Linked DNA regions of Acuticoccus sp. I52.16.1. The protein of the gene in region 1 binds, or shares a complex with, the protein of each later gene. Links are inferred from orthologs where the notes say so. Each region holds a gene or a part of one and is shown on either strand. Other genes may lie near its edges. The genes, in order: secA and secY.

Region 1 (15,693 bases):
TCGAGCACCGTCGCGATGTAGCGCAGGTGCGACTGGGCGATGGCGGTGCCGATCGCGCCCGGCGTCGTGCCGATCACGGCCGCCGGCTTGCCCACCCAGGCGTTCTGCCCATACGGCTTGGACGCCCAGGCGAGGGCGTTGTTGAGCAGCGGCGGGATGGTGCGATTGTACTCCGGCGTGACGAACAGGACCGCTTCGGCCGCGGCGATCTCCGCCTTGAACGCGGTGACGGCGGCGGGCGTGTCGCGCCACAGGTCGTCGTTGTACATCGGCAGATCGTCGATCGCGACGAACTTGAAGGCGAGGCGGCCGGCGGCCAGCTTCTCGATCGCGCGTGCCAGCTTCAGGTTGATCGATCCCTCGCGGGCGCTGCCGACGATGACGGTGACGGTTTTCATCGGATACTCCGGTATCGTAAAGTGACCGCCGTACCACCTATATGACCCAGTCACAGTCGCAAGACGGCACTTTGAGGTAACCATGGGCGCACCGAAGGAACCCGAGTATGAGTTCAGAGGCACCTGCTGCCGGCCGGTGAAGGAGCTGTTGTCGCGGATCGGCGGCAAATGGACCGTCCTGATCGTCACGCGCCTCGCGGACGGGCCGCGCCGGTTCTCCGACCTGAAGCGCGAGATCGAGGATATCAGCCAGAAGATGCTGACCTCCACGCTGCGCGAGCTGGAGCGCGACGGTTTCGTGAAACGCACCGTCACCCCCTCGATCCCGCCGCGGGTCGACTACGAGCTGACCGACCTCGGGTTCGACCTGTTGAACCCGCTTGAGGCGCTCGGCGCCTGGGCCGTGCGCAACCAGTTCCGCGTCGACGCCGCGCGGGCCCGCTTCGGCAAGGGCGACGCCGCGGAGGTGAAGCCGCATCGCCCCGCCGGAGACGCGGACAGCGCCCGCCTCTCGCTCTGACGGTCGACCGATCGGACAACGCGAAAGGGCGGCTCCCGCAGGGGAGCCGCCCTTTTTTTTGTCGTGTCGGGTGGGGCCGGTCAGGCCGCCTTGGCGCCCATCGCGCGGCGCTTGGCCAGCTCCAGCGCGTTGGCGAGGAGGCCGGTGTCGGACAGCAGCGTGAGCCGTTCGGCCGGTGCGAGCCAGCTCGCCAGCTCCTCGATGCTCTGCGCCTCGCCCAGCTTGGCGGCGGCGAGGGCGCGGGTGGTGTCGAACGAGCCGCGCCCGCGCTGCTCGGGCTCCAGGGCGCCGAGGTGGGCGTCGCACAGCGTCTGGTCCTCGGCGAGCGTGATGAGAGCGTCGCGCGGCAGGCTGGCGGGGAAGGCGTGCGCCTCGCGCCGGGCCATGCGCAGGACCTCCGGCGGGGCGGCCTCCTGCGGGGTCATCAGCGCGTGGTTGCGGCGCAGCTTGCGGCCGAGCCAGAACGAGCCGCAGCCCTTGGAGATCGGCACCGCCAGGATCAGGGCGAACAACGTCGGCGACATCCAGGCCGCCAGGGTCGGCGAGTGGATGAGGGCGATGATGCCCAGCACCAGGCCGCACGCCATGTGGACCATGTGGAACTGCGTCGCCGCCAGCCAGCTCACGCTCGACCCGCTGCGCGCCTGCGGCAGCCAGCCCACCGCGCGGCCGAGCAGGATCGACATCACGATCCCGGTCTGCGCGATCATCATGATCGGCGCGATCAGCGTGGTGATCACCAGCTCCAGGAAGGTGGACCCGACGACGCCCAGCGGACCGCCGCAGCCGCGCCGCAGCTCCCGGTCGAAGAGGGCGTTCACCATCGCCATGATCTTGGGCAGCAGCAGCACCACCAGCGAGATGATGAAGAGCGTCACCATGCGGGCCGAGTCGAAGGCCGGCCACGTCGGGAAGAGGGCGAAGCTGGAGGGGAAGTACTCCGGCCGGATCAGGGTCGCCTGCACCGAGAGCGCCACGCCGGTGAGCAGCAGGAACAGCCACACCGGGCTCATCACGTAGGCGAGGATGCCGATGGTGAAGTGCAGCCGCGAGCAGAAGGCGAGGCCCGGCGCGCCGACGAGGCGGGCGTGCTGCAGGTTGCCCTGCGCCCAGCGACGGTCACGCTTGATAACGCCGAAGAGGTCCGTCGGCGCACCCTCGTAGGAGCCGGTGATGTCCGGACGCATGGTCACGGTCCAGCCGGCGCGGCGGATGAGCGCCGCCTCGACGAAGTCGTGGCTGAGGATCGACCCGCCGAACGGCGGCCTGCCGGCGAGGCTCGGCAGGCCCGCGGCGCCCGCGAAGGCGGACATGCGGATGATCGCGTTGTGGCCCCAGTAGTTGCCGTCCTCGCCCTGCCAGGCCGCGATGCCGCCGCCGACCACCTTGCCGGTGACGGTGTTGGCGAACTGCTGGGCGCGGGCGAACGGGGTCTGCCCGCCGATCAGCTGCGGGTTGGACTGGATGATCCCGGCCTTCGGGTCGGCGATCATCGCCGCACGCAGGCGAGCCATGCAGTCGCCGGTCATCAGGCTGTCGGCGTCGAGCATGATCATGTGCTCGTATCGACCGCCCCAGCGGCGCACGAAGTCGGCCACATTGCCGGCCTTGCGGTGCGCGTTGTCGCGGCGGCGGCGGTACCACACGCGCGTCGGACCGCACTTGGCGCGCAGGATGGCGAGCGCGCGCTCCTCGGCGATCCACACCTCGGGGCTCGTCGTGTCGGAAATGATGAAGACTTCGAACGATGTGCGCAGCCGCTCCGGCAGGTCGTTGACCATCGCCGCCAGCGCCGAGAACACCTCGCGCGGGTCCTCGTTGTAGATCGGCATGACGATCGCGGTGAGGCCGCCGGGGGCGTAGATGTCCTCGTTCTTGCCGCGGGGGGCGAAGATGCCGGCGAGCGCGTTGGCGGCGCTGAAGGCGATCCAGCCGAAGGCGACGGAGAACGCGGCGAGCAGGACCCACTCGAGCGCCGCGATCGATCCGACCTTGGCGACCGCGTACATCTCGCTGATGCCGAAGATCGTGAGCGACAGGGTCACCAGCACGAGCGTGGCCCGTGCGGCGATGGTGCGAGGACTGGGGCGGCCAAAGGAATGAGCGCGGAATCCGCGCGTCTGGAAGGATTGTTCGGGCATTGCCAGCGGAGCTGGCGCCGGAGTCGCAGTCAGTTGCTGCATTGAGCCTAGCGTGTCCATCGGTAAAGCCATCGCTCGCCTGGAGGTCCATCTTCCGGTTCGAGGGCCAGCCGGATCTCGACGAGATCCGAGTCTTTGGGATCCAACTCAAATGTTACGCGTTGGACATCTCGCTCGGGCACGGGGTAGGTCACAAGGTTCGACACGGTCCCGGTCGAGGCGGAGATCCGCATCTCGAGGTTCTGCGTCGACGTCCCGCGCATGAGGTAGTCCACGACAAAAAGGTATCGATCGTCCGAAAGGTTCCGCCCGATGCGCGTCTTTATGACTTGCGGTCCGGGTGAAGCGACCTGGGGGACGTCCTCCCAATGGATTCGGTAAGCCAAATCAAAAGGTTGTCCGGCAGGTAGCTCGGTGGCGGGTTGCCAGTAGGCGACGATGTTGTCGTTCCACTCTTTGGTTGTAGGGATTTCGAAGAGGACAACCGAGCCTTTGCCCCAGTCGCCGCGCGGCTCCACCCACGCCGAGGTGCGAAGCTCGTAGCGAGCCTCGGCGTCCTCGTAGTCGGAGAACTCGCGGCTCCGCTGGACGAGGCCGAACCCGCGCGGATTCTCGTCCACGAAAGCGGAGATCTGCAGGCGGTCCGGATTGTTGATCGGACGCCACAGCCATTCCCCGCCCCCCGTGAAGATCGAGAGGCCGTCGGAGTCGTGCACCGCATCGCGGTAGTCGACGAAATCCCAGCGATTTACGCCTGAGAACAGAAACATTGACGAAAATGGGGCGAACCCGATCGTCTTGATGGAGCGCCGCGGGAAAAGCGTCAGCTCCACGTCCACGAAGGTGGCGTCGCCCGGGGCGATTGTAAAGCGGTAGACCCCCGTCGTCGATGGAGAATCCAGCAACGCGTGGACGACCACACCGTTGGCGTCGTCCGCCGTCGTCTCCAGCCAGAAGGCGCGGAAGACGGGGAACTCTTCGCCGGTCGGAACGCCGGTGTCGATGGCGAGGCCTCGGGCCGAAAGACCGTAGGTCTCGTGCCGGCCGACCGCCCGGAAATAGCTCGCCCCCTGGAACACCGCGAACTCGGACAGCGACTCGCTGTCGGCGACGTTGGCGTGCAGGCGGAAGCCGGAAAAGGGGACGTTCTCTTTGGGCAACTTGCCCTCGGCCAGTTCGCCGACCCAGTAGCTCTCGGGGTCGTAGACCACCTTCTGCGCCGTCTCCCCCTCGACGACCCAGATCTCGACCGGCTGATTGTAGACGAAGCCCGGCGGCAGCGCGTCGAACGAGAAGCGCTTGTCCGGCCCCAGCGGCTGCGGCCACTTCTTCCACGGCTGGATCTGCCGGTAGGTGGCGTAGTCCATGTCGCTCAACGAGGCGGGGATGTCGCCGCGGCGGTCGTCGTAGTCCTGCTGGGCGAGGGCTTGGGCCAACTCGCGCAACCGCTGCGGCGAAAAGGGGGCGGTCTCGCCGTACAGCTCGGGGAGACGGGTCAGATGGTCGCTACCCTCGGCGAGGGCATCGGTGACGAATCGCGGCCACCCCCCGGCAGCACCGGCCAGGGCCCAGGCAGCGGCGGCGCCGGAGACCAGATGTCGCCGGGCAATTTTCATCCACGCTCTCCTTACCCGGTTCGTTATTGAACAGGGAATGCGTCGCCGATGTGACGACGTGCACCGATAATCACCTAACGGTTCAGCGCAGCAATCCGTTCGAACTAAGTAGCGGAAATGTCGGTGAATATGCTCTGAATGAATTGGACCAGCGGGGCGTCCGCCGCAGGCATCTCAAGCAAGGATAAAGCCAGCGGCGCGACAAATTTCAAATCCGCCACCTCTTTCGTGCGCGGCGTGCCGGTCCAGCGGCGTACGGCGAAGAGCGGCATCATCAGGTGGAAGTCGTCGTAGGTGTGGCTGGCGAAGGTGAGGGGCTCGGGCGTCGCCGGGTCCACGGTGACGCCGATCTCCTCGAAGAGCTCGCGGCAGAGGGCGACCTCGGGGGTCTCCCCGGCCTCGATCTTGCCGCCGGGGAACTCCCACAGGCCGGCCATCGCCTTCCCCGGTGGGCGCTGCGTGACGAGGATGTGGCCCGCCTCGTCGATCAGCGCGGCGGCCGCCACCAGGACGAGGCGCATCAGGAGCGGTAGTCCCCGTTGATGGCGACATATTCCTTGGTGAGATCGCAGGTCCACACCGTGTCGCGCCCGCTGCCGAGCCCGAGGTCGACGCGGATGGCGATCTCCGGCTTCTGCATCACGGCCGACGCGGCGGCCTCCGAGTAGGCCGGGTCGCGCTCGCCTTCGACGGCGACGCGCACGTCGTCGAACCAGATGGCCAGGCGGTCGCGGTCGGCCGGCTCGCCCGCCTTGCCCACCGCCATGACGATGCGGCCCCAGTTGGCGTCCTCGCCGGCGATGGCGGTCTTTACCAGCGGCGAATCGGCGATCGACTTGGCGATCTTGTTGGCGGACGCGTCGCTCTCGGCGCCCTCCACCGTGATCGAGACGAACTTCGTGCAGCCCTCGCCGTCCTTGGTGACCCAGTGGGCCAGCGCCAGGAGCAGGTCGTCGAGCGCGGCGGCGAAGCGCAACGCATCCTCCCCCGCGACCGCGACGCCCGAGGCGCCGGTCGCGAAGAGGAGCACGGTGTCGGACGTCGACGTGTCGCTGTCGATCGTCACCTTGTTGAAGCTCTTGCCGACGCCGGCGGACAGCATCGCCTGCAAGTCGGGCGCCGGGATCGCCGCATCGGTGGCCACGAAGGACAGCATCGTCGCCATGTCCGGCGCGATCATGCCCGCGCCCTTGGCGATGCCGGTGATGGTGACGGACCCGCCCGACAGCGCCACGGTGCGGCTCTCGGCCTTGGGGAAGGTGTCGGTCGTCATGATGGCGCGGGCCGCATCGGCCCAGCCGCCCGGCGTCAACCTGGCGGCGGCGCCCTCCATGACGGCGCCGAACCGTTCGGCCGGCAGCGGCTCGCCGATGACGCCGGTGGAGGCGAGGAAGACGTCCTCGGCCGCGATCCCCAGCGCCTGGGCGGCGAGATCGGCCGAGAGGGACGTCGCCGCGCGGCCCTTCTTGCCGGTGAAGGCGTTGGCGTTGCCGGAGTTGACCAAAAGCGCCCGCGCGGTACCCCGCGCAAGCTGCGCGCGGCACCACTCCACCGGGGCGGACGGGCAGCGCGAGGTGGTGAACACGCCGGCCACGGTGGTGCCTTCGTCGAACGCCATCAGCAGGACGTCGGTGCGGCCGCGGTACTTGATGCCGGCCTCGGCGGTGGCGAGGCGCACCCCTGCCACGGCGGGCGGCTCGGGGAGGTGGGCGGGCGCGAAGGGCGATGGGGTCATAGGTCTCGTCTCGGACGGCAACGGTCCCGCGCATACGCCATTCACGCCGCCGCGAAAAGCGGCAACCGCATCGACCGGAGCGGCATCGTCGCGCCGCCGGGCGCAGGCGCGGCGACCGGCGGATGCGGGGGGGCGCGGAGAGAGGAGGCGGGGCGCCGGGCCCCGCCCGCGGACTTACTTCGTCGGGGTCGGAATCGGCGCGTCGGCGTCGACCGGCGGGGCCTTGACCGAACCGATCGCCGACGTCGGCGTCTCGCCCGAGGCGGTCTCGATGGTGGCGTCCTCCTTCAGCTTGGCGACGGCGGCGACGTAGGCGTCGCGCACGATGAGCTGCTGGATCTGCCCGGCCACCTGGGTCAGCGGCGGCACCGGTACCTCGCCCCGCTCGTCGAGCTTGATGACGTGCCAGCCGAACTGCGACTGCACCGGCTCCTCGGTGATCTCTCCGACGTCGAGCGCGAAGGCGGCGTCCTCGAACGGCTTGACCATGCGGCCGCGGGTGAAGTTGCCCAGCGAGCCGCCGCGCTTGGCCGACCCGGGGTCCTTGGAGTGCGCCTCGGCGAGCGCGGCGAAGTCGGCCCCCTCGTCGAGCTGCTTGATGAGGTCCTTTGCCTCTTCCTCGGTCTCGACCAGGATGTGGCTGGCGGTGAGCTGCTCCTTGGGCAGCTTGGCGACTTCCTCCTCGTAGCGGGCCTGCAACGCCTCTTCGGAGACGTTGTCCTGCACGATGGAGGTCATGTAACTCTCCTGCAGGGCCTGCAGGCGCTGGAAGGCCATCCGCTGCTTGAACTCGGGCGTGTCGGCCATGCCTTCGGCTTCGGCGGCGTCGGCCATCAGCGCCATGTCGATGAGGAGGGAGAGGACCATCTCGCCCTGCTGCGACTCGGGCAGCTGCTGGACCGCCTCGCCGAGCGCGGCGCGGGCGTAGGTCACGTCGCCCACGGTGATGTCCTGGCCGTTGACGGTGGCGAGCACCTGATCGGGGGCGGGGGCATCGGCGGCATTGTCCTGCGCGAACGCGGAGGAAACGAGGAGGGCCGACAGGGCCATCGCACTGAGCGTGCGCTTGATCATTGTGGGTTGTCCTTCGGACTGGGGGCGGGCGTCTCGTTTGACATGGCCCAGCCCCAAACATATGTCGGATCGCGCGCGGCAGACGTTCGATTGCCGCCCATCGCGCCGGTTCGTATCATGGCCGTGCGCCGCTCCGCATAAGGTAAGGACATCTCGGATGCTCGGCACCCTGACCAAACGCATCTTCGGCTCGGCGAACGACCGCCGCGTCAAGGGCTACCGCAGCCGGGTGGATGCGATCAATGCCGCCGAGCCCGAGTTCGAGCGGCTGACGGACACAGAGCTCAAGGCCAAGACCGATGAGCTGAAGGCCCAGATCGCCGCCGGGAAATCCCTCGACGACGTTCTCGTCCCCGCATTCGCCACCGTTCGCGAGGCCGCCAAACGCGTCCTCGGCCAGCGACATTATGACGTGCAGCTGATCGGCGGCATGGTCCTCCACGAAGGCTCGATCGCCGAAATGAAGACCGGCGAGGGCAAGACCCTCGTCGCCACGCTCGCCGTCTACCTCAACGCGCTCTCGGGCAACGGCGTCCACGTCGTCACCGTGAACGACTATCTCGCCGTGCGCGACGCCGAGTGGATGGGGCGCATCTACCGCTTCCTCGGCATGTCGACCGGTGTCATCGTCCACGGCAAGTCCGACGTCGAGCGCAAGGCCGCCTACGATGCCGACATCACCTACGGCACCAACAACGAGTTCGGCTTCGACTATCTGCGCGACAATCTGAAATACGATATTCGCCAGATGGCGCAGCGGAAGCACAACTTCGCCATCGTCGACGAGGTGGACTCCATCCTGATCGACGAGGCGCGCACGCCGCTCATCATCTCCGGCCCGCTCGAGGATCGCTCGGACTTCTACAACACGATCGACACGTTCATTCCCCGCCTCGTGGCAGAGGACTACGAGGTCGACGAGAAGCAGAAGACCGCGCACTTCACCGAAGCCGGCAACGAGAAGCTGGAGCAGCTCCTCTCCGAGGCCGGCCTGTTGAAGGGCGAGACGCTTTACGACGTCGAGAATGTCTCCGTCGTCCACCACCTGCAGCAGGCGCTGCGCGCGCACCGCCTCTTCCAGCGCGACCGGGACTACATCGTGAAGTCCGGCGAGGTCATCATCATCGACGAGTTCACCGGCCGCATGATGCCCGGCCGCCGTTACGGCGAGGGGCTCCATCAGGCGCTGGAGGCGAAGGAAAAGCAGCCGATCCAGCCGGAGAACCAGACCGTCGCGTCGATCACCTTCCAGAACTATTTCCGCATGTACGCCAAGCTGGCGGGCATGACCGGCACCGCCGACACCGAGGCGGAAGAGTTCATGGACATCTACAAGCTCGACGTCGTCACGATCCCGACCAACCTGCCGATCCTGCGCCTCGACGAGGACGATCAGGTCTACCGCACGCAGGAAGAGAAATATAACGCCGTCGTCGAGGAGATCCGCGCCGCCCACGAGAAGGGCCAGCCGATCCTCGTCGGCACCACCTCGATCGAGAAGTCCGAGTACCTCGCCGACCGGCTGACGAAGGAGGGCTTCCGCCAGCGCGACCTCTCCGACCCGCAGGCCGCCATCAAGATCGGCGAGACGATGAAGGGCGGCAAGCCGGCCTTCCAGGTGCTCAACGCCCGCTTCCACGAGCAGGAGGCGAAGATCATCTCCCAGGCGGGTGTGCCGGGCGCCATCACCATCGCCACCAACATGGCCGGCCGCGGCACCGACATTCAGCTCGGCGGCAACGCCGATATGCTGATCGAGGAGGAGCTCGGCGTCCTGCCCGAAGGCGAAGAGGCCGGCGCCGAGCGCAAGTCGAAGGAAGAGGCGATCCGCGCCCGTGTCGCCGAGGGCAAGCAGAAGGCGCTCACCGCGGGCGGCCTCTTCGTTCTGGCCACCGAGCGGCACGAATCGCGCCGGATCGACAACCAGCTTCGCGGCCGCTCCGGCCGTCAGGGCGACCCCGGCCGCTCGCGATTCTATCTGTCCTTGCAGGACGACTTGATGCGCATCTTCGGCTCCGAGCGCATGGACGGCATGCTGAAGCGCCTCGGGCTGGAGGAGGGCGAGGCGATCGTCCACCCCTGGATCAACCGCGCGCTGGAGAAGGCGCAGCAGAAGGTCGAGGCGCGCAACTTCGACGCCCGCAAGAACGTCCTCAAGTACGACGACGTGATGAACGACCAGCGCAAGGTCATCTTCGAGCAGCGCCGCGAGCTGATGCAGGACGACGAGGTCCGTGAGACCATCGAGGAGATGCGCGTGGAGGTCGTCGAGGCGATCGTCGCCAAGCACATCCCCGAAAAGGCCTACCCCGAGCAGTGGGACACCAAGGGTCTCCACGACGAGGTGCAATCCGTCTTCGGCATCGAGGCGCCGGTGATGGACTGGGCGAACGAAGAGGGCATCGCCGACGAAGAGATCCGCGAGCGCCTCAAGACCGCCACGGGCGAGGCCGCGGCCAAGAAGGTCGCCAAGTACGGCCCCGACATGTGGCGCCAGGTCGAAAAGTCGGTGTTGCTGCAGACGCTCGACCACCTGTGGCGCGAGCACATCGCCCAGCTCGACCACCTGCGCTCGGTGATCGGCTTCCGCGGCTACGCCCAGCGCGACCCGCTGAACGAGTACAAGACCGAGGCGTTCGCCCTGTTCGAGGCGATGCTCGTCGAGCTGCGCACCGCCGTCACCGGCCAGCTCATGCACATCGAGATCCAGATGCGCGACGGTCCGCCGCCGATGCCCACCGAGGAGGAGATCGACGAGCTCGAGACTCATCACATCGACCCGCTGACCGGTGACGACGACGGGGACGGTGACTACGAATATGCCGGCGCCCCGACCGACGGGGAGATCGCCGAGGCGCGGGAGCCGCGCACGCTGAAGCGCGCCGGCGTCGAGCGCACGGCCGCGGACCCGACGACCTGGGGCAAGGTCGCCCGCAACGAGCCGTGCCCGTGCGGCTCCGGCAAGAAGTACAAGCATTGCCACGGCCGCGCGGTCTGACACCCCGCGCGACCCGTGTGCCGCGCCGCGCGGCACGGCGGGCGAGCTGCCGCCCGCCGGCGCGCCGCGCGCCCGTCCCGCCGAGCCTGCCGCGACGAGACCGCCCCGAGGCGCCTGGGGCGATGAGCACGGCCTGGGGCGATGAGCACGGACCGATGAGCACGGATCGATGAGCCTGGTGGGGACACGCTCCGCCCCGATGTCCCCGCTCGGCGCCGCGATCGAGGCGCTCGAGATCTACCTCGCCTTCGCCGCGCTGGGTGACGTCTCCGCCCGCGAGATCCTGCCCGGCTTCGCCGAGCGTGCCCGCGCCTCGGGCTTCACGTTGGCGCGCGTCTATGCCGCCTGGCGCCGGCTCGACCCGGTCATCGCCAGCTCCAGCATCGTGTGGACCCGCGACGAGGGCGCCCTCGAGGAGCACTGGACGCACGAGGACGGCCCCAACAGCCCCGAGTTCCTCGCCTCGCCGATCCACTATCTCTTGACCGCCGACGTCGATTTCTACCGCTGCCGCCTCGCGGGGGCCAACGAGCCGTACCGCTTCCCCAGCCTCGCCGCCTTCGCCGCCGACGGGCTGACGGACTACGTCATCGTGCGCGTCGGCTTCGGCGCGGACACGCAGATGAAGCGGCCCGGCGGTGGGGTGATGCTCTCCTTCGCGTCCGACGCCCCCGGCGGCTTCAGCGACGACGAGATGGATGCGCTCAACCGCATCAAGTACATGCTGGCGCTGACGATCCGCTCCACCCTCCAGGCCGACATCGGCCGCAGCCTCGCCCACACCTACCTGCCGCGCACCGCCGGCGACCGCGTGCTCGACGGCGAGATCCTGCTCGGCCACGGCGACACGATCGACGCGGTGGTGTGGTACTGCGACCTGCGCGGCTCGACGGCGCTGTGCGACCGGCTCGGCACCGAGCGCTACCTGCCCTTCCTGAACGACTTCTTCGCCGCCACGGCCAAGCCGGTGGTCGAACACGGCGGCGACGTGCTGGACTATATCGGCGACGCGGTGCTGGCGATCTTTCCCGGCGCGGACGGCGTCGCCCGTGCCCTGAGGGCCACGAACTGCGTGCGCGAGCGGCTCGGTGCGCTCCGCGCGCGCCACAGCGACGCAATCGGCGACCGGCACGACCTCGCAGAACTGATTGGCGTTGCCATCGACATCGGCCGTGTCGTCTATGGCAATATCGGCATCAACGAGCGGATGACGTTCTCGGCGATCGGCGGCACGGTGAACCGCGTGGTGCGGATCGAGCGGCTGACGAAATCGTACGGCGTGCCGATACTGGTGACGGACGCGGTGGCGCGTCAGGCGGGCGAGGGATGGATGAGCGTGGGACGGCCGGAGCTGGCGGGGATCGCGAACCCGCCGGAACTCTTTGCGTGTCGCTGACCGAATGCCGGGTGGAGGTCGCCGACCTCCAAGTCTGGCTGACCGAGGTCGCGCTCGAAGCGCGCGAGATCGGCACGCTGCTGAGCGAGTTGGGCGAACGGCTCAACGCGGCGGGGCTGGCGATCTCGCGTCTGTCGCTCGGATGGCGCGCCCTGCATCCGCTGACCTATGCCAACTTCGTCACATGGGCGGACGATGCGCCGCTGGAGGCGGGCGCGCTCAGCCATGTGGACGCGGCGCGGCGTGACGGCAGCAACAGCGTCCTGCGCCACATCGTCGAGAATGAGATCGCGCTCTATCGGGTGGACCTGACGGCGCCGGCCCAACCCTACGACCTCTTGCGCGAGCTGCGCGACGAGGGGCACAGCGGGTACATCGGCACGACCACCAAGTTCGGCGCCGCACACGTCGACCACGGCGTCATGCGGGGGGTGTTCTTCAGCTTCTGTACCCGCGCCCCGACCGGGTTCGACGATCGCACGGTCGACACCATGATGGCGCTGCGGCCGACCTTGGCGCTCGCCGTCCGCGCGCTGATCGAGATGGAGGCGAGCAAGGCGCTGGCGACCACCTACCTCGGCCGCCTCGCCGCCGAGCGCGTGCTCGACGGGGCCATCCGCCGCGGTGACGCCGAGGTGATCCCGGCCGCCATCTGGTACAGCGACATGCGCGCCTTCACGCCGCTGGCCGAGGAGCTGTCGCTGGACGAGACCATCGCCTTCCTCAACGAGGTGTTCGAGGCGACCGCCGGCGCGGTCGGCGACGCGGGCGGCCACGTGCTCGACTTCATCGGCGACGCGGTACTGGCGATCTTCCCCATCGAGGACGACGGCGTGCGCCGCTCGCTCGCCGCCCTGGACGACAGCCTCGCCCGCCTCGCCGAGATGCGCGCGCGGATCCTCTCCCGCGGGGGGCCGCTGGCGATGGCCGCCTCCGCCCGCGCGGGCATCGTCGGCATCGCGCTCGCGGTGGGGGACGTGCGCTTCGGCAATATCGGGACGCCGCGGCGCCTGTCGTTTTCGGTCATCGGGCCGACGGTGAACATGGTCGCCCGCATCGAGGCGCTCACCAAGATGCTGCGCGAGCCGGTCCTGGTCTCGGCGCCCGTGGCCGACCTCGCGCCAGGCCGCTTCGTGTTGCGCGGTGCCTTCAACCTGGAGGGCGTGCGGGACCGCCGCGCCCTCTACGGCCTCGCCAAGCGCAGCTAGTCTAGGCGGCGCTCCGGCACCGCGAGCCGCTCAGACGCCGTGGAAGGTGGCGAAATCGTCGATCGGGACGCGGTTGGCGCGGTGGGTGAAGGCGCGATGCGCCGTGTCGGCGTAGCCGATCGCGACGCCGGTGAAGAGCATGCGCTCGGGCGGCGTCTCCAGGAATGCGCCGACCGCGGCGGGATAGGCGGCCCAGTATTCCTGCGCACAGGTGGCGACGCCCTCGCCCTGCAGCAGCAGCATCACCGTTTGCAGGAACATCCCGCAGTCGGCCCACTGCGGCGGTCCCATCTGCCGGTCCACGGTGCAGAAGAGAGCCATCGGCGCGCCGAAGAAGTCCGCGTTGCGCTTGAACCATGCGCCGCGCGCCTTCTTGTCCTCCCGGACGATGCCCAGGTTGGCGTACATCGTCTCGCCGACGTCGAAGCGCCGGTTGCTGTAAGGCGGCGTCAGCCCCGGCGGGTAGACGTCGTATTCGCGCGTCGGCTCGCCCCGCGGATGCTCGGCGAGGACGCCCTGCATCATCGTGCGAAACCGCGCCATCGCCTCGCCGGCGACGATGTCGACGTGCCAGGGCTGCAGGTTGCCGCCGGACGGGGCGCGCGCGGCCGTGGTCAGCACGCGGCGGATCAGCTCGCCCGGCACCGGCGTCGGCAGGAAGGCGCGCACGGAGGTGCGCTGAGCGACCGCCTCTGCAACGTCCATATTCAGTGGCCCCGGCGACGGGTGGAGGTGATGGCCATTTGCGAAACGTCCTTTCGACATGCAGACTTGCGCGGCTCGCCGCACGATATTACGCATGCTTGCTATTAAACAAGTTGGCGGGGTCGAACCGCCACGTGGTTCGCGGGTCCCGCGAACGAGGGAGGACGCAAGCGAGCATGGACGCCAGCCAGCTGCTCGGCGGCAAGGTCGCGCTGGTCACCGGCGCGGGCCGCGGTATCGGCCGCGAGATCGCGCTGATGATGGCCGCCCACGGCGCCGCGGTGATCGTCAACGACATCGGGGCCTCGATGTCGGGCGAGACCACCGGCGAGACGCCGGCGGAGGAGGTGGCCGCCACCATCCGGGCCGCCGCCAAGCTCGGCATCGCCGGCCTGTCGAAGTCGATCGCGCTCGACATGCAGCGCTTCGGCGTCACGTCCAACTGCATCGCCCCCTTCGCCTGGGGCCGGATGACCAGCTCCATCCCGGTCAAGAGCGACGCGGACGCCCAGCGCGTCGAGCGGCTGAAGGCGATGAAGCCGGAGAAGATCGCCGCGGTGGTGACGGCGCTGGCAGCCGACGCGGCGCAGGACATCACCGCGCAGATCTTCGGCGTGCGCGCCAACGAAATCTACCTCTTCAGCCAGCCGCGCCCGATCCGCACGGTGCACACCGCCCAAGGGTGGACGCCGCAGTCGGTCCTGACGACGGCCTTCGCGGCCATGGCGCCGCAATTCATACCCAACGAGAGGTCCGGCGACGTCTTCTGCTGGGACCCGATTTAGGGAGCCGCCGATGGCCGACCGCGCACTGCCGACGATCACGCCGGAGACGACACACTTCTGGGACGGCGCCAAGGCGGGCGAACTGCGCCTGCAGCGCTGCACCCCGCACGGGCACGTCTACTTCCCGCCGCGCTTCTTCTGCCCCCGTTGCGGTTCGCGCGACATCGCCGTGATCAAGGCGTCGGGGCGGGCGAAGCTGCACTCCTACATCATCAACCACATGAAGGCGCCCGGCTTTACGCCGCCCTTCGTCGTTGCCGTGGTGGAGCTGGAGGAGGGCGTGAAGATGATGGCCAACATCCTCGGCGTCGAACCGTCTCACGATGCCCTGGAGCTCGACATGCCGCTCGAGGTCACGTTCGAGGCGCTGTCCGACGAGATCTCGCTGCCGCAGTGGCGCCCGGCGCAGGGAGCGGGCGAATGACCCCCGGCTCCGTCGCCATCGTCGGCGCGGCCGAGTCGACCGAGATGGGCAAGGTCCCCCACCTCTCCCAGCTGTCGCTGCATGCCGACGCCGCGCTCAACGCGCTCGACGACTGCGGCCTCACGCTCGCCGACGTCGACGGTCTCGCCACCGCCGGGCAGGACGCGGCCGACGTCGTCCAGCACCTCGGTCTCCACCCGACCTGGGTGGACGGCACGTCCGTCGGCGGCTGCTCGTTCATGGTCCACGTGCGCCATGCGGTGGCGGCGCTGGAGGCGGGGCTGTGCACCACCGCGCTGATCACCCACGGCGAGAGCGGGCGCAGCCAGGTGGGCCGGCTGATGCGGGCGATCTTCCCCTCCGCCAACCAGATGAACTTCGAGGCGCCCTACGGCGTCACCCTGCCGCCCTCCCGCTTCACGCTGCCGGTGCTGCGGATGATGAAGGAGACCGGCCTGACCTTGGAGCAGCTGGCGACGGTCGCCGTGGTGCAGCGCGAGTGGGCGGCCTTCCACCCCCGCGCCTCGTTCCGCGACCCGATCACCGTCGACGACGTCCTGAGCTCCAAGATGATCGCCGATCCGTTCCGTCTCCTGATGTGCTGCCTGGTGACGGATGCCGGCGGCGCGCTGGTGCTCACCAAGGCCGACCGCGCCCGGGACTTTCCCACCAGGCCGGTCTACGTGCGCGGCG
Region 2 (4,893 bases), 2.2 Mb from region 1 along the record:
CCCAGGAGCATGAGATGGCTGACGATAACAGAAGAGGCGGTCGCCGGCGCGACCGTGACGACGAAGACAACGAGTTCGTCGACAAGCTGGTTCACATCAACCGTGTGGCCAAGGTCGTGAAGGGTGGTCGGCGCTTCGGCTTCGCCGCGCTCGTCGTCGTGGGCGACACGAAGGGTCGTGTCGGCTTCGGCCACGGCAAGGCGCGTGAGGTGCCGGAGGCGATCCGCAAGGCGACCGAGAGCGCCAAGCGCACGCTGATCCGCGTGCCGCTGCGCGAGGGCCGCACGCTGCACCACGACGTGTCCGGTCGCTGGGGCGCCGGCAAGGTGTTCCTGCGTGCGGCTCCGGCCGGTACCGGCATCATCGCCGGCGGCCCGATGCGCGCCGTGTTCGAGACCCTGGGCGTGCACGACATCGTCGCCAAGTCGCTGGGCTCGTCGAACCCGTACAACATGATCCGTGCGACCTTCGAGGCGCTGAAGGATCAGGATTCCCCGCGTGCCGTGGCCGCCCGTCGTGGGCTCAAGGTGTCCGCGCTGCAGGCCCGCCGCCGCGACGCCGAGCACGACGCTGCCGTCGAAACCCCGGCCGAGGGCGAAGAGGTCGTGGAGATGACCCATGCCTGACGTTCGCGTGACGAAGGGGGCGGAAGCCGCGGAGGCGGCCGGCCGTCCGACCGTGACGGTGGAGCAGATCGGCTCGCCGATCCGCCGTCCGGCCGAGCAGCGCCAGACCCTCAAGGGTCTCGGCCTGAACAAGATGCACCGTCGCCGCACGCTGGAGGACACTCCCGCGGTGCGCGGCATGATCGCCAAGGTGGCTCACCTTGTGCGGGTCGTGGAGGCTTGACATGAAGCTCAACGAACTGCGCGACAATCCGGGCGCCACGAAGGCCCGCAAGCGCGTCGGCCGTGGTATCGGCTCCGGCACCGGCAAGACCGGCGGCCGCGGCGTGAAGGGGCAGAAGTCCCGCTCGGGCGTGGCCATCAAGGGCTTCGAGGGCGGGCAGATGCCGCTCCACATGCGCCTGCCGAAGCGTGGCTTCAACAACATCTTCCGCGCTGACTACAACATCATCGCGGTCGGCAAGCTGCAGGCCGCCGTGGACGCCGGCCGCGTGGACCCCTCGCAGCCGGTGACGGCCGAGTCCCTCGCGGCGACCGGCATTCTGCGCCGCGCCAAGGACGGCGTGCGCATTCTGGGCGACGGCGAACTGACCACGGCGTTGACCCTCAAGGTCGCCGGCGTGTCGAAGTCCGCTCGCGAGGCGGTCGAGAAGGCCGGCGGCACCATCGAGGTGCTGGCCCCGAAGAAGACCGAGACGACCGAGGCCTGATCGTCGGGCCGATGTCGTGACGACGCGAAAGCGCCCCGTCAGCGGGGCGCTTTTTGCGTTGGGGCTCCACAGAGTGTGCGGGCCGTGCCGCGACGCCGGGCGAAAGCGGGCACCGTGGGCCCACGCCGCGCGATGCCGGGCCGCGCCGTCCACCGGCCGCGTTCCCCCTGGGCCGCTCTGTTCCCGTCGGGGCCGCGGCCGTACGGCCCGGCGCGGGGGCGATCGTCGACCCGCACCGGTGGTCGCGCGACAACGGCGGCGTTTGTGCGCCTATTGTGGGATTGCCCTCCCGCCGAACCGCTATTAAGTGGAGCGGATCGTTTGCGCACGGCATGACCGTGACAGCGTATGAATAACCCGTTAGTGGCAGATGCGGGGCCGCGGCAGTCCGCGCTGTCCTCCATCGTATTGAGTGCTTCAGGCCGAGGATCGGACCGTCCATGGCGTCAGCCGCCGAACAGCTTGCTTCCAACCTAAACTTCAAGGCGTTTGCAAAGGCGGACGAACTGAAGAAACGCATCTGGTTCACGCTGGGTGCACTCGTGGTCTACCGTCTGGGCACCTACATCCCGCTCCCCGGTATCGACCCGATCGCCCTCAGCCAGGCGTTCGAGCAGGCGCAGCAGGGGATCATCGGCCTCTTCAACGTGTTCGCCGGCGGCGCAGTGTCGCGCATGGCGATCTTCGCCCTCGGCATCATGCCGTACATCTCGGCGTCGATCATCATCCAGCTCCTGACGACCGTGGTGCCCAAGCTGGAGGCGCTGAAGAAGGAAGGCGAGCAGGGCCGCAAGCACATCAACCAGTACACCCGCTACGGCACGGTGATCCTGGCGACGGTGCAGGCCTACGGCATCGCCATGGGCCTCGAGAGTGCGGGGACGATCGTCACTGATCCGGGCTGGTTCTTCCGCTTCACCACCGTCGTGACGCTGGTCGGCGGCACGATGTTCCTGATGTGGCTGGGTGAGCAGATCACCTCGCGCGGCGTCGGCAACGGCATCTCGCTGATCATCTTCGCGGGCATCATCGCCGAGCTTCCGTCGGCGCTGGCGGGGATGCTGGAGCTCGGCCGCCAAGGGGCGTTGTCGACACCGATCATCCTCCTCGTCCTCGTGATGGCGGTGGTGGTGATCGCGTTCATCGTCTTCGTGGAGCGGGCGCAACGGCGGCTCTTGATCCAGTATCCGCGCCGTCAGGTCGGCAACCGGATGTTCCAGGGCGACAGCTCGCACCTGCCGCTGAAGCTCAACACGTCGGGCGTCATCCCGCCGATCTTCGCCTCGTCGCTCCTCGTCATCCCGGCGACATTGACCGGCTTCGGTGCGGTCGAAGGCACCGGCATCATGGGCACGATCCAGACGCTGTTCGGCCACGGTCGCCCGCTGTACATGATCACGTACGCGTCGCTGATCGTGTTCTTCGCCTTCTTCTACACCGCGATCGTGTTCAATCCGGCCGACACTGCGGACAACCTGAAGAAGCACGGCGGCTATATCCCGGGCATCCGTCCCGGCGAGCGCACCGCCCAGTACATCGATTATGTGCTCACCCGCATCACGGTGCTGGGCGCGCTCTATCTGATCATCATCTGTCTGTTGCCTGAGTTCCTCATTTCGGCCACGGCTGTCCCGTTCTACTTCGGGGGGACCTCGCTGCTGATCGTCGTCTCGGTGACCATGGACACGGTAGCGCAGGTGCAGGGACACCTGCTGGCCCACCAGTACGAGGGCCTCGTGAAGAAGGCCAAGCTCAAGGGGAATCGCCGATGAGGCTTATCTTGCTCGGACCGCCAGGCGCGGGGAAGGGGACCCAGGCGAAGCGGCTGATGGCCGCCCATGGCATCCCCCAACTGTCGACGGGCGACATGCTGCGTGCGGCCGTGAAGGCGGAGACCGAGATCGGGCTCAAGGCCAAGGACATCATGGCGCGCGGCGACCTGGTGCCGGATGCGGTCGTGGTCGGCATCATCGAAGAGCGGATCGAAGAGCCCGACTGCGCCAACGGCTTCATTCTGGACGGCTTCCCGCGCACGGTTGCGCAGGCGGAGGCGCTGGAGAAGGTGCTGCATCACCACAAGATGGACCTCGACGCGGTGCTCCAACTCGAGGTGGACGAGAACGCGCTCGCCGCCCGCGTGGAGCAGCGCGTCGCCGAGAGCGGCGACGCGGTCCGCGAGGACGATACGGTCGAGGCGCTGAAGAAGCGCCTGACCGTCTATCGCGAACAGACCGCCCCGCTGGTCGACCACTACCGCGAGGTCGGCAATCTGGTGACGATCGACGGGATGCAGTCGATCGACGAGGTGACCCAGTCGATCCAGGACGCGCTGTCCTCCGGGCAGGGCAGCCGAATCAGGGCCGCGGGATAAACAAAAAAAGGTTGACGCGGGGCTTGCACCGCGCTACCCACCGCGCCTAACTGGAGGAGTCGCGGTGCATAGCGCCCGCGCGATCTGGTATGGGCCAAAACCCGACAGCGTCAGGGCTGGGCACGCCGTTGTCTGCGGCGGCGTCAGCCCGTTCGTCGTTAGCGCATCGGCGCATGGTCGGCGACGTCGCGACGCGGGTGTGGGGCCGGGATCCGCGGTGGTGCGCCGGCGCCGGGCTGTGGCCTTGGAGGCGACGGGCGCCACACCGCCGCGCGCGGGGTGCGTATCTTACGTATCGTGCGTCGGAGTTGTCCGAGGGTTAACCGCCGTGTGCGGCGCCTGACGCTCCACAGCCGGCTTCGGGCGGCGCTTTAGACCATCCGGCTTCGGCCGGCACGTGATGATTTCCGGCTTCGGCCGGCACGAACGACCAGCCGGGAGACCGGCGTTGCGAGGCAGGCCGGTTCGCCGGTCGGGAAGGGCCGGAGCCACCGGTCATCGCAATCGCCCGGTTCGTGGCTGAAGACTGGGGGTTCGGCTCGCCGTCCCCGCCCATCCGCCGGGCAACCGGCACGACAATTCGACCGGCTCGGCCGGTTCTACTCGATGGCCGGTCGCACCGGCAGGAGGCAAAGTGGCTCGTATCGCTGGCGTCAACATTCCGACGAACAAGCGCGTCGTCATCGCGCTGCAGTACATTCACGGCATTGGCCCCTCGATGGCCAAGGAGATCACCGAGAAGGTCTCCATCGCGCCCGAGCGCCGCGTGAATGAGCTGTCGGACGCCGAAGTCCTGATGGTTCGCGAGGTCATCGACCGCGACTACATCGTCGAAGGTGACCTGCGTCGCGAGACCGCGATGAACATCAAGCGGCTGATGGACCTCGGCTGCTATCGCGGCCTGCGTCATCGCCGCGGTCTGCCGGTTCGCGGCCAGCGCACGCACACCAACGCGCGCACCCGCAAGGGCCCCGCGAAGCCCATCGCCGGCAAGAAGAAGTAATCTCGGCCGCTAGCATTTCGGCCCAAGGGCCACACACTCAGAGGGACTGAATGGCGAAGGAAGCCACGCGCGTTCGGCGCAGGGAGCGTAAGAATATCACGTCGGGCATCGCCCATGTGAACGCCTCCTTCAACAACACGAAGATCACCATCACCGACGCGCAGGGCAACGCCATTTCGTGGT

What was found.
Region 2: the proteins of secA (region 1) and secY are in contact, whole or in part, in a crystal structure (PDB 3DIN), measured with the Thermotoga maritima proteins. The link is inferred for Acuticoccus sp. I52.16.1 from one-to-one orthologs. Residues at the interface, in WP_004082002.1 of Thermotoga maritima: Glu261, Ala262, Arg263, Lys300, Ala301, Arg302, Thr303, Ile304, Ile305, Leu323, Tyr324, Asp325, Pro326, Val329, Ser330, Tyr333, Ile336, Lys340, Phe345, Val349, Glu363, Phe364, Tyr374, Ser375, Gly376, Gly377, Glu393, Ile395, Thr482, Ser483; in WP_004081795.1 of Thermotoga maritima: Glu108, Gly109, Glu110, Glu111, Ala236, Glu237, Arg238, Arg239, Ile240, Thr241, Ile242, Gln243, Tyr244, Ala245, Arg246, Arg247, Val248, Thr249, Gly250, Arg251, Arg252, Val253, Tyr254, Gly256, Ala257, Ser258, Thr259, Tyr260, Leu261, Pro262.

Annotation. Positions count from the first base shown.
Region 1 is NZ_CP094828.1:3,371,659-3,387,351, forward strand. Bases 7,310-10,682 are described here. They hold secA (preprotein translocase subunit SecA), read left to right. Parts: upstream 7,310-7,641; coding sequence 7,642-10,482; downstream 10,483-10,682. Other genes in these bases: MRB58_RS15250 (peptidylprolyl isomerase), read right to left, coding at 7,310-7,484; MRB58_RS15260 (adenylate/guanylate cyclase domain-containing protein), read left to right, coding at 10,661-10,682. Also shown: MRB58_RS15220 (NADPH-dependent FMN reductase), read right to left, coding at 1-398; MRB58_RS15225 (helix-turn-helix domain-containing protein), read left to right, coding at 481-918; glucans biosynthesis glucosyltransferase MdoH, read right to left, coding at 999-3,131; MRB58_RS15235 (glucan biosynthesis protein), read right to left, coding at 3,107-4,675; MRB58_RS15240 ((deoxy)nucleoside triphosphate pyrophosphohydrolase), read right to left, coding at 4,780-5,196; bifunctional glutamate N-acetyltransferase/amino-acid acetyltransferase ArgJ, read right to left, coding at 5,196-6,410; more of MRB58_RS15250, read right to left, coding at 6,585-7,309; more of MRB58_RS15260, read left to right, coding at 10,683-11,878; MRB58_RS15265 (adenylate/guanylate cyclase domain-containing protein), read left to right, coding at 11,869-13,086; MRB58_RS15270 (nitroreductase), read right to left, coding at 13,117-13,791; MRB58_RS15275 (SDR family oxidoreductase), read left to right, coding at 13,968-14,576; MRB58_RS15280 (Zn-ribbon domain-containing OB-fold protein), read left to right, coding at 14,587-15,000; MRB58_RS15285 (thiolase), read left to right, coding at 14,997-15,693. UniProt on the Escherichia coli protein: Required for protein export, interacts with the SecYEG preprotein conducting channel.
Region 2 is NZ_CP094828.1:1,139,791-1,144,683, reverse strand. The notes cover bases 1,088-3,942. They hold secY (preprotein translocase subunit SecY), read left to right. Parts: upstream 1,088-1,776; coding sequence 1,777-3,108; downstream 3,109-3,942. Other genes in these bases: MRB58_RS05115 (adenylate kinase), read left to right, coding at 3,105-3,707; rplO (50S ribosomal protein L15), read left to right, coding at 1,088-1,336. Also shown: rpsE (30S ribosomal protein S5), read left to right, coding at 15-626; rpmD (50S ribosomal protein L30), read left to right, coding at 619-849; more of rplO, read left to right, coding at 851-1,087; rpsM (30S ribosomal protein S13), read left to right, coding at 4,342-4,710; rpsK (30S ribosomal protein S11), read left to right, coding at 4,761-4,893. UniProt on the Escherichia coli protein: The central subunit of the protein translocation channel SecYEG. Consists of two halves formed by TMs 1-5 and 6-10.